Regions from separate parts of the Serratia sp. Res13-Sevr-LER1-36-b genome, predicted to be linked through region 2. Evidence: riboswitches for the same ligand, from Rfam matches in the RefSeq annotation. Region 2 holds a riboswitch; the other holds the start of a gene.
The links. A riboswitch is a leader RNA that binds a small molecule or an ion and turns the genes downstream of it on or off. The one in region 2 is predicted to bind cobalamin.

Region 1: linked by a shared signal. The riboswitch ahead of btuB (TonB-dependent vitamin B12 receptor BtuB) and the one ahead of cbiB (adenosylcobinamide-phosphate synthase CbiB) in region 2 are both predicted to bind cobalamin.

The regions. Positions count from the first base shown of each region.
Region 1 covers NZ_JADACK010000013.1:171,013-175,185, forward strand. Annotated here, with positions in the region: gene IMQ33_RS08755 (YijD family membrane protein) at 1-46, shown strand, start outside; gene trmA (tRNA (uridine(54)-C5)-methyltransferase TrmA) at 155-1,255, opposite strand; cobalamin riboswitch at 1,377-1,592, shown strand; gene btuB (TonB-dependent vitamin B12 receptor BtuB) at 1,666-3,546, shown strand; gene murI (glutamate racemase) at 3,491-4,173, shown strand, end outside.
Region 2 covers NZ_JADACK010000005.1:431,648-435,820, forward strand. Annotated here, with positions in the region: gene IMQ33_RS03005 (hypothetical protein) at 1-284, shown strand, start outside; gene cobD (threonine-phosphate decarboxylase CobD) at 372-1,445, opposite strand; cobalamin riboswitch at 1,657-1,850, shown strand; gene cbiB (adenosylcobinamide-phosphate synthase CbiB) at 2,011-2,967, shown strand; gene IMQ33_RS03020 (cobyric acid synthase) at 3,017-4,173, shown strand, end outside.

The DNA.
Region 1 (4,173 bases), on a different contig from region 2:
TGGTTTCCAATTAAAGAAACGCAATACCGTCACTGTTCAGCATTAAAAATGGTTTCATCGAGAAAAGGCACTCCGCGGAGTGCCTTTTTTGTTTTTACAGTGGTGCGGATACTCCGCAGCCAGCTCGCGATGTAGGGCGCAGCGCCCGTCTAGATCAACGGCGTTCGAGTAATACGCCACATTCCATATGATGGGTGTATGGGAACTGATCGAATAGAGCCAGGCGAGTGATGTTGTGCGTGGCCTGTAGCGTATCCAGATTGGCGCACAGGGTCTCCGGGTTGCAGGAGATGTAAAGGATGCGTGGATAGGTCTGCACCATCTTCACCGTTTCCTCATCCAGCCCGCTGCGCGGCGGATCGACGAAAATCGTTTCACAGTTATAGCTGCTCAGATCGATCCCTTTTAACCGGTTGAACTCGCGAGCGCCGTTCATTGCCTGAGTGAAATCCTCCGCCGCCATGCGGATAATCTGCACGTTGTCGATATGATTGGCCGCGATGTTGTACTGCGCCGCCGCCACCGAAGGCTTGGCAATTTCAGTGGCTAACACCCGCTCGAAGTTGCGGGCCAAGGCCAGCGAGAAGTTGCCGTTACCGCAATACAGTTCTAGCAGATCCCCTTTTGAACCTTGGGTCACATCCAGCGCCCATTCCAGCATTTGCACGTTCATGGCTGCGTTGGGCTGGGTGAAGCTGTTTTCAACCTGGCGATAAATCATTTCGCGGCCAGCGACCGGCAGCACTTCGTCGACGTAATCCTGATCCAGCATGATTTTCATCTTCGAGGCGCGGCCAATCAGCTGCACATCGAAGCCGTCTGCGCGTAACGCGTCACGCAGCGCAGTGGCATCTTGCTGCCATTGTTCGTCCAGCTTGCGGTGATACAGCAGTGAGGCAATGATTTTACCGCTTTGCGTAGAAAGATAATCGATCTGGAACAGCTTGTGGCGCAGCACCGGATTGGGCTTGAGGGCCGCCATCAGGGCGCTCATCAGGCGGTTAATCAGCTCACTGGCCGCCGGGAAGCTATCGACACGGATACGCTGCTTGGTCTGCTGATCGAACATGATGTGGTACATATCGTCCTCATCATGCCAGATGCGGAATTCCGCACGCATCCGGTAGTGGCTGACTGGCGAGCGAAACACTTCCGGCTCGGGCGCCGTGAACGGTGACATCATGGTCTTCAGGCGGGCTGTTTTCTCCGCCAGTTGGTCGTCATAGCGTTCAATGGGCAAATTCTCGGGCGTCATGGTTTCTCTCGTCAGGCAAATTGGATCAGCGGGGGATTGTAGGGAATCAGCCCGTGAAGTCCAGTTTTGTTGTGGTGCTATTTTGCAACACTGTTGGCAATCTAGACATCCATTTTCATTGATTGTAGCATTGCCGTCCGGTCTCAAGCAGCGAGTGAAAAGGGAATCCAGTGCAAATCTGGAGCTGACGCGCAGCGGTATGGGGAAGTCACGGCGATAGCGTTAAATAACGCAGACACTGTCCACTGCAGGATGGGAAGTCATCGCCCGGTGCGGGTTGCCACAGGCAACCGGCAAATCCCAAGCCCGAAAACCTACCGGTGTACGTCGCAATATCCATAGCCGTCGCGAACTACCGGCCGTGGCCCTGCGGCATCCCCAATGAAGTTTGGATGCTTTTTATAATGACAATGATAAAAAATACACTGCTGGCGGTGGTCTCCTCCGTGACGGCATTTTCTGGATGGGCGCAAGATAACACCACGGCTAAAAGTAGCGATGATCTGGTGGTTACCGCCAATCGCTTCCCTCAACCGGTCTCTTCCGTATTGGCGCCTGCCGATGTGGTGACCCGCGAAGATATCGACCGTTGGCAGGCCAAAAGCCTCAATGATGTGATGCGTCGTTTGCCCGGTGTCGATATTTCACAGTATGGCGGTATGGGGCAGGGGTCATCTCTCTCGGTACGCGGCACTGAAGCTCGTCATGTATTGGTACTGATCGACGGCGTGCCAATGGCCCGTTTGGGGATCAGCAACGGCGTCGATTTTAACCAGGTTCCGTTGGCGCTGGTTCAGCGTGTGGAGTTTATCCGTGGGCCGCGTTCCGCCATTTACGGTTCTGGTGCTATCGGTGGGGTCATCAACATCATTACCCAGACGGATAAAGAGGGCGGTAAAGTCCAGGCGGGTATCGGTTCTAAAGGATACCAGCAGTACGATGGTGCCTTGCGCCAGCGTTTTGATAATACGGTTGCTACCGTTGCGGGCAGTTACCAGATGACCAATGGCTTCAATGTGCAGCCAGGCTCGCCTTATTCGGTCGACAGCGATCGTGACGGTTTCCGTAATAAAAGCTTCTGGGGTGGGTTGGAGCAGCAGTTCAATCAGAATTTCTCAGGCTTCGTGCGGGGTTATGGTTATACCAATAACTCGGACTACGATGTCGGCAGTGTACCTTACAGCCCGAAGTACAGTAATGATGAAGACCGCCTGTATAGCCACACCTATGATATGGGGCTGCGTTTCCTGTCTGGGGCTTTCTCTTCTCAACTGACGGGCAGCTATCAGAAACAGAAGGATTACAACTACAGCAGCCAGAACGGCCGTTATGGCATCAGTACCACACTTGATGATATGGATCAGCGTAACCTGCAATGGGGCAACACCTATGCTTTCGAGCACGGCAGCGTCACTGCCGGTGCCGATTTCCAGCAACAGCGCCTGACCTCTTCCGACAATTCCTTTGCCGATACCTATAAAAGAGACAACACGGGGCTGTACCTGAGCGGTCAACAGCAGTTTGGCAGCGTGACGCTGGAAGCCTCTGGGCGTGAAGACAAGGCAGGTGACTTTGGTTGGCACGGCACTTGGCAGACCGCGGCGGGTTGGGAGTTTGTTGATGGCTATCGAGCCACCTTGTCTTACGGTACTGGTTTCCTGACGCCATCGCTGGGCCAGCAATATGGCTCAAAACGCTTTGGCATTGATTCCAATAGTAATCTCAAGCCGGAAGAGTCCAAACAGTGGGAAATGGGTCTGGAAGGTTTGACCGGGCCGTTGGATTGGCGTCTGTCTGCTTACCATTACAAAATCCAGAACCTGATCAACTATGATTCTGACCCGGTGACCTATCAGGGCCAGTATTACAATGTGGATAGGGCAACGATTAAAGGCGTTGAATGGACGGGTAGCTTTGATACCTGGATGTTCACCCACAGGTTGACGCTGCAATATATCGATCCGCGTAATGACCAGACCGATGAGGTGTTGGCGCGCCGTTCGAAACGTCAGGCCAAATATCAGCTGGATTGGACGATGTTCAACCTGGACATGGATATCTCGTATCAGTACTACGGCAAGCGCTACGACAATATCTCTTCTACTTATAACCCTGAGCAGCGCGTATTGCCGAGTTACAGCACGGTCGACGTGAGCGCCTCATATCCAATAACCTCTCAACTGACAGTTCGTGGTAGAATTGCCAACCTGTTTGATAAAGATTATGAGACGGCTTATGGCTACGCTACCCCAGGAAGAGAGTACTACCTCACTGGCAGCTATACCTTCTAACGCCACTGCGGCTCCTCGCCCGACGGCGCTGGTTTTTGATTCCGGCGTCGGCGGGTTGTCAGTGTTTCAGGAGGTTCGGCAACTGCTGCCGGATCTCCACTATATCTACGCCTTCGATAACGTGGCATTCCCCTACGGCGAGAAATCCGAAGAGTTTATCGTGGAGCGCGTGCTGGAAATTGTCAGTGCGGTTCAGCAGCGCCATCCTCTGGCAATCGTCATCATTGCCTGTAATACCGCCAGTACCGTTTCCTTACCCGCACTGCGTGAACGTTTTGCTTTCCCGGTAGTGGGGGTGGTGCCTGCGATCAAGCCTGCTGCCAAACTGACCGCCAACGGTATCGTCGGTTTGCTGGCTACGCGTGGTACGGTTCAGCGTACTTATACTCATGAACTCATCGAGCGTTTCGCGACAGATTGCAAAATCGAGCTGTTAGGCTCTTCTGAGCTGGTGGAACTGGCAGAGGCCAAACTGCATGGTGAACCTGTACCGCTGGCAACGCTGAAGAAAATATTGCAGCCGTGGCTGAACATGCGCGAGCCTCCGGACACGGTAGTGTTGGGCTGTACTCACTTCCCTCTATTATCTGAAGAGTTGATGCAAGTCCTGCCTGAAGGAACGCGGCT
Region 2 (4,173 bases):
TGGTGCTTAATAATCTGACCATGAATGAATATAGCGGTGAGTGGGATGGCCTGTGTGCCGGGGATTTCGCCGCGACCAATCGCGCATTGGCGCTTGGCAAGAGCGCGCATAACGGCTTCCAGGATCTGCAGCTACAGACCATAGCGACGCACAAGGGGGCGAGCAGAAAAGGGGAGGATTGCGTGGAAAGCAACAAAGTTGTTGCCAAGACCCGCGTCGAGCTCAAGTTCGATGGTAAAGCCTATCCCGTAGAGCAGGATAAGTTGCTCGAACATCGTTTTTAGCAAAAATCCACCGTAAACCCTCGCCCAAAATAGCGCCCGTTAAGATCATAAACGGGTCAACGTTTGATGCCTAAAAACGCCTTCGCCTCAGTCCTCTGCCAGCACCTGTTGCAGCGCGGCTATCAGCTTGCGGTTGGCCGCTTCGCTCTTGATCGCTACCCGATAATAGTCGGTGGACAAGCCAGGGTAGTTGGCACAGTGGCGGATCAGGATGCGGTGTTGCAACAACGCCTGTTGCAGATCGTAGTCGGGACGCAGGCAGCGTAGGAAAATATAGTTCGCCGCCCCTGGCCAGATACGCAAGTGCGGCAAGGCTGTCAGCGCGTCAAACAACCAAGCACGCTGCTCTGCCAGCCATTGGTGGGTTTGCTGGATGTAATCGAGATCGTCGAGGATCACTTCGCCGGCCAGTGCCGCATAGGCATTGATGGTCCAGGGCTCGCGCAGTTGTTTCATCTGTTGCAGGCCAACGCGATCGCTGCTGACCAGATAGCCAAGTCGCAGACCGGGAATGGCAAAGAATTTGGTCAGCGAACGCAGGATATAAAGGCGGGAATACTCTGCCATCTGCGGGATCAGGCCCGGTGTATCCGGCAGAAAATCGATAAAGGCTTCATCAACGATCAACGCAATATTGTGCTGGCGACAACAGGCGACAATGGCCTGCAACAGCGTGGGGTCAGGCATCAGCCCGGTCGGATTGTTGGGAGTGGCCAGGAACAGGCAGTCCGGTTTGCGCTCGGCCAGCACCTGCAGCAGCCGCTCATCGGGTTGAAAACCACCGGCTTCATCCAGCGGAAAGTCCTCGATCTGGCAGTCAATCCGCTGCAATGCCCGGCGGTATTCGGCAAACCCAGGCGTTAGGAGCAGCGCCGTGCGGGGGCGTAGCCGGTTCACTATGGCGTAAATCAGCTCGGTGGCCCCGTTGCCCGCCATGATATTTTCCGCCGGGCAGTGATGAACCCGTGCCAATGCCGCATGCAAACGCCGGTATTCGACGTCGGGATAGCATTCGGCGCTGGTCAGATGCTCGATAATCGCCGCCTTCAGGCTGGCGGGCATGCCCAATGGATTGATATTGGCGCTGAAATCAATCATCTCGGCCGGATCCAGACCGTTTTTCAACGCCATTTCCAGTACGTTACCACCATGTTCACTCACGGTTTTGCTATTCCCCTGTCAAATTTGCATGCAGGATAACACAGCGTAATCGCCGTTAATCCTGTGCAAACCAAGGTGAATGCCGGATCTAATGGCGTGTATTCGCGATATCAACAGGTTATTATGGCATGGCCATTGTCGAGGCTATCGAGATGAAAACTAAGTGATAAATTGAAGCGTTGAGTTCATTGAACTGATAACGTTGTGATTAACCGTATTATTGCCAACTGGATATCCCACACCCTGCACGATGACAGGTTGTGGTTGGGAAGGGGGTGTAACTCCCCCGCAGCCCCCGCTGCTGTGATGCCGACGAGTCCACTGCGCCACTGATCTGAGGATTGGGAAGGGAGTGGATGAGGATGACGCTAAGCCAGAAGACCGGCCAGTTGGTCACACGTTCAACACCTTCGGTGGGAAGGGGGTTGTCATGAGATACGTGCAGCTATATTGCACCGCTTGGTCGTATCCTTTTGACTCCCAAATCCCGCCCGAGAGGTCGGGATTTTTTTATGCCAGTAACCCACCATCAGGCTTTATCGTTCGCGGCTATAAGGTGCGTGCCATGACGCTGCTAGCCTGGTTCGCGGCCTTTCTGCTCGACAGCCTGTTAGGCGACCCGCCGCACTGGCCGCATCCGGTGCGCTGGATCGGTAACCTGATCACGGCGCTTCAACGCGCGATCCGCCGGATTTGCCATAGCGAGAGAGCGCTAAAACTTGGCGGCGGGCTGCTGTGGCTGGGCGTCGTCGGGGTGGTTTGGCTGGTCAGTTGGGGCTTTTTAACGCTGATGCAGTATATCCACCCGTGGTTGGGTTGGCTGGCGGAAGTCTGGCTGATTTATACCCTGCTCGCCGGGCGCTGTCTGGAACATGCTGCCATGGAAGTTCACCGGGCACTGCAAAGTGCCGATCTTGAGGAGAGCCGCCGCAAGCTGTCGTGGATTGTCGGGCGGGATACCTCACAACTGGAAGAACCGCAAATCACCCGGGCGGTGGTGGAGACGGTGGCAGAAAACAGTGTGGATGGCGTCATTTCGCCGCTGTTCTTTTTGCTGATAGGCGGAGCGCCGTTGGCGATGGCGTATAAAGCGGTTAACACCCTCGATTCAATGGTGGGCTACAAAACGCCGAAATACCGCGCTATCGGCTATGTGTCGGCGCGGATGGATGACTTCGCCAACGGGTTACCGGCCCGGCTTAGCTGGCTACTGCTGAGCTGTGCGGCTTGGCTGAATAGTTTGGACTCTCGCCAGGCGTTTCGCATTGGCTGGCGCGATCGCTATCAGCACACCAGCCCCAACTGCGCCTGGTCGGAAGCCACCGTGGCTGGAGCGTTGGGAGTGCGGCTTGGCGGTCCTAGCAACTACTTTGGTCAACGGGTCGAAAAACCGTGGATCGGCGAAGCTCGGCGGGAGATCGAGCTGGCAGATATTCCCCGCAGCACGCGTCTGATGATGACGGCCTCGCTGTTGGCTCTGCTGCTGTTTGCAGCGTTGCGCCTGCTATGGCTTGATGCTTGAAATAATAATTGTTTGCGCGGCTCAGCCAGCGCGACGTGGAGAATAGGTGATGAAACGGTGTGTGATGGTGCAGGGAACCGCATCCGATGTGGGTAAAAGTGTGCTGGTGGCCGGTCTGTGCCGGATCTTCATGCAGGATGGCTATCGCTGTGCGCCGTTCAAATCGCAGAATATGGCGCTCAACTCTGGCATTACCGCCCGTGGCGAAGAGATGGGCCGGGCACAGATTTTTCAGGCCGAAGCCGCCGGTATCGCACCCGATGTGCGGATGAACCCGGTACTGCTCAAACCGACCAGCGATTGCCAGGCGCAGGTGGTGCTGATGGGCAAAGTGGCCTGCAATATGGACGCGGTCAGCTATCACGAGTACAAGCCGCAGTTACAGCAACAAATCAGCGAGGTGTATCACAGCCTGGCCAGCGGCTACGACATCATGGTGCTGGAGGGGGCAGGTAGCCCGGCGGAAATCAACCTGCGCGACCGCGACATCGTCAACATGGGCATGGCGGCGATTGCCGATGCGCCAGTGTTGTTGGTGGCGGATATCGACCGTGGCGGGGTGTTTGCCGCTATTTACGGCACACTGGCCCTGCTAGAGCCAGAAGAGAAAGCTCGAGTGAAAGGGGTAATCATCAATAAATTCCGTGGCGATATTGCCTTACTCTACTCGGGGCTGGAGCAGATTGAGGCGCTGACTGGCGTGCCGGTGCTGGGTGTGATGCCCTGGTTGAATATCGATCTGGAAGACGAGGATGGTGTGGCGTTGCAAAAGGGTAAGTATGCCCCGACAGGCAGCAGCCATGAGCTGGACATCGCGGTGGTACAACTGCCCTATATGTCCAACTTTACCGATTTTAATGCCTTGGCGGCCCAGCCGGACGTAGGGCTGCGCTATGTTTCGCACCCGGCGGCGCTGGCCGGTGCCGATCTGATCATCCTGCCGGGTAGCAAAAACACCCTGGGGGATCTGCAGTGGCTACAACGGAGCGGGTTGGCGGCGGCGTTACAGGATCAGCACCGTGCTGGAGTGCAGATCGTGGGTATTTGCGGCGGCTACCAGATGCTCGGCAAGCACATTGTTGATGGCGTGGAATCCGGTTTGGAACAGATGGCGGGTTTGGGATTACTGGATGTCACCACCCGCTTCGCACCGCAAAAAGTCACTACACAGGTGACAGCACAATGTGAGTCTGGGTTGCCCGGCCT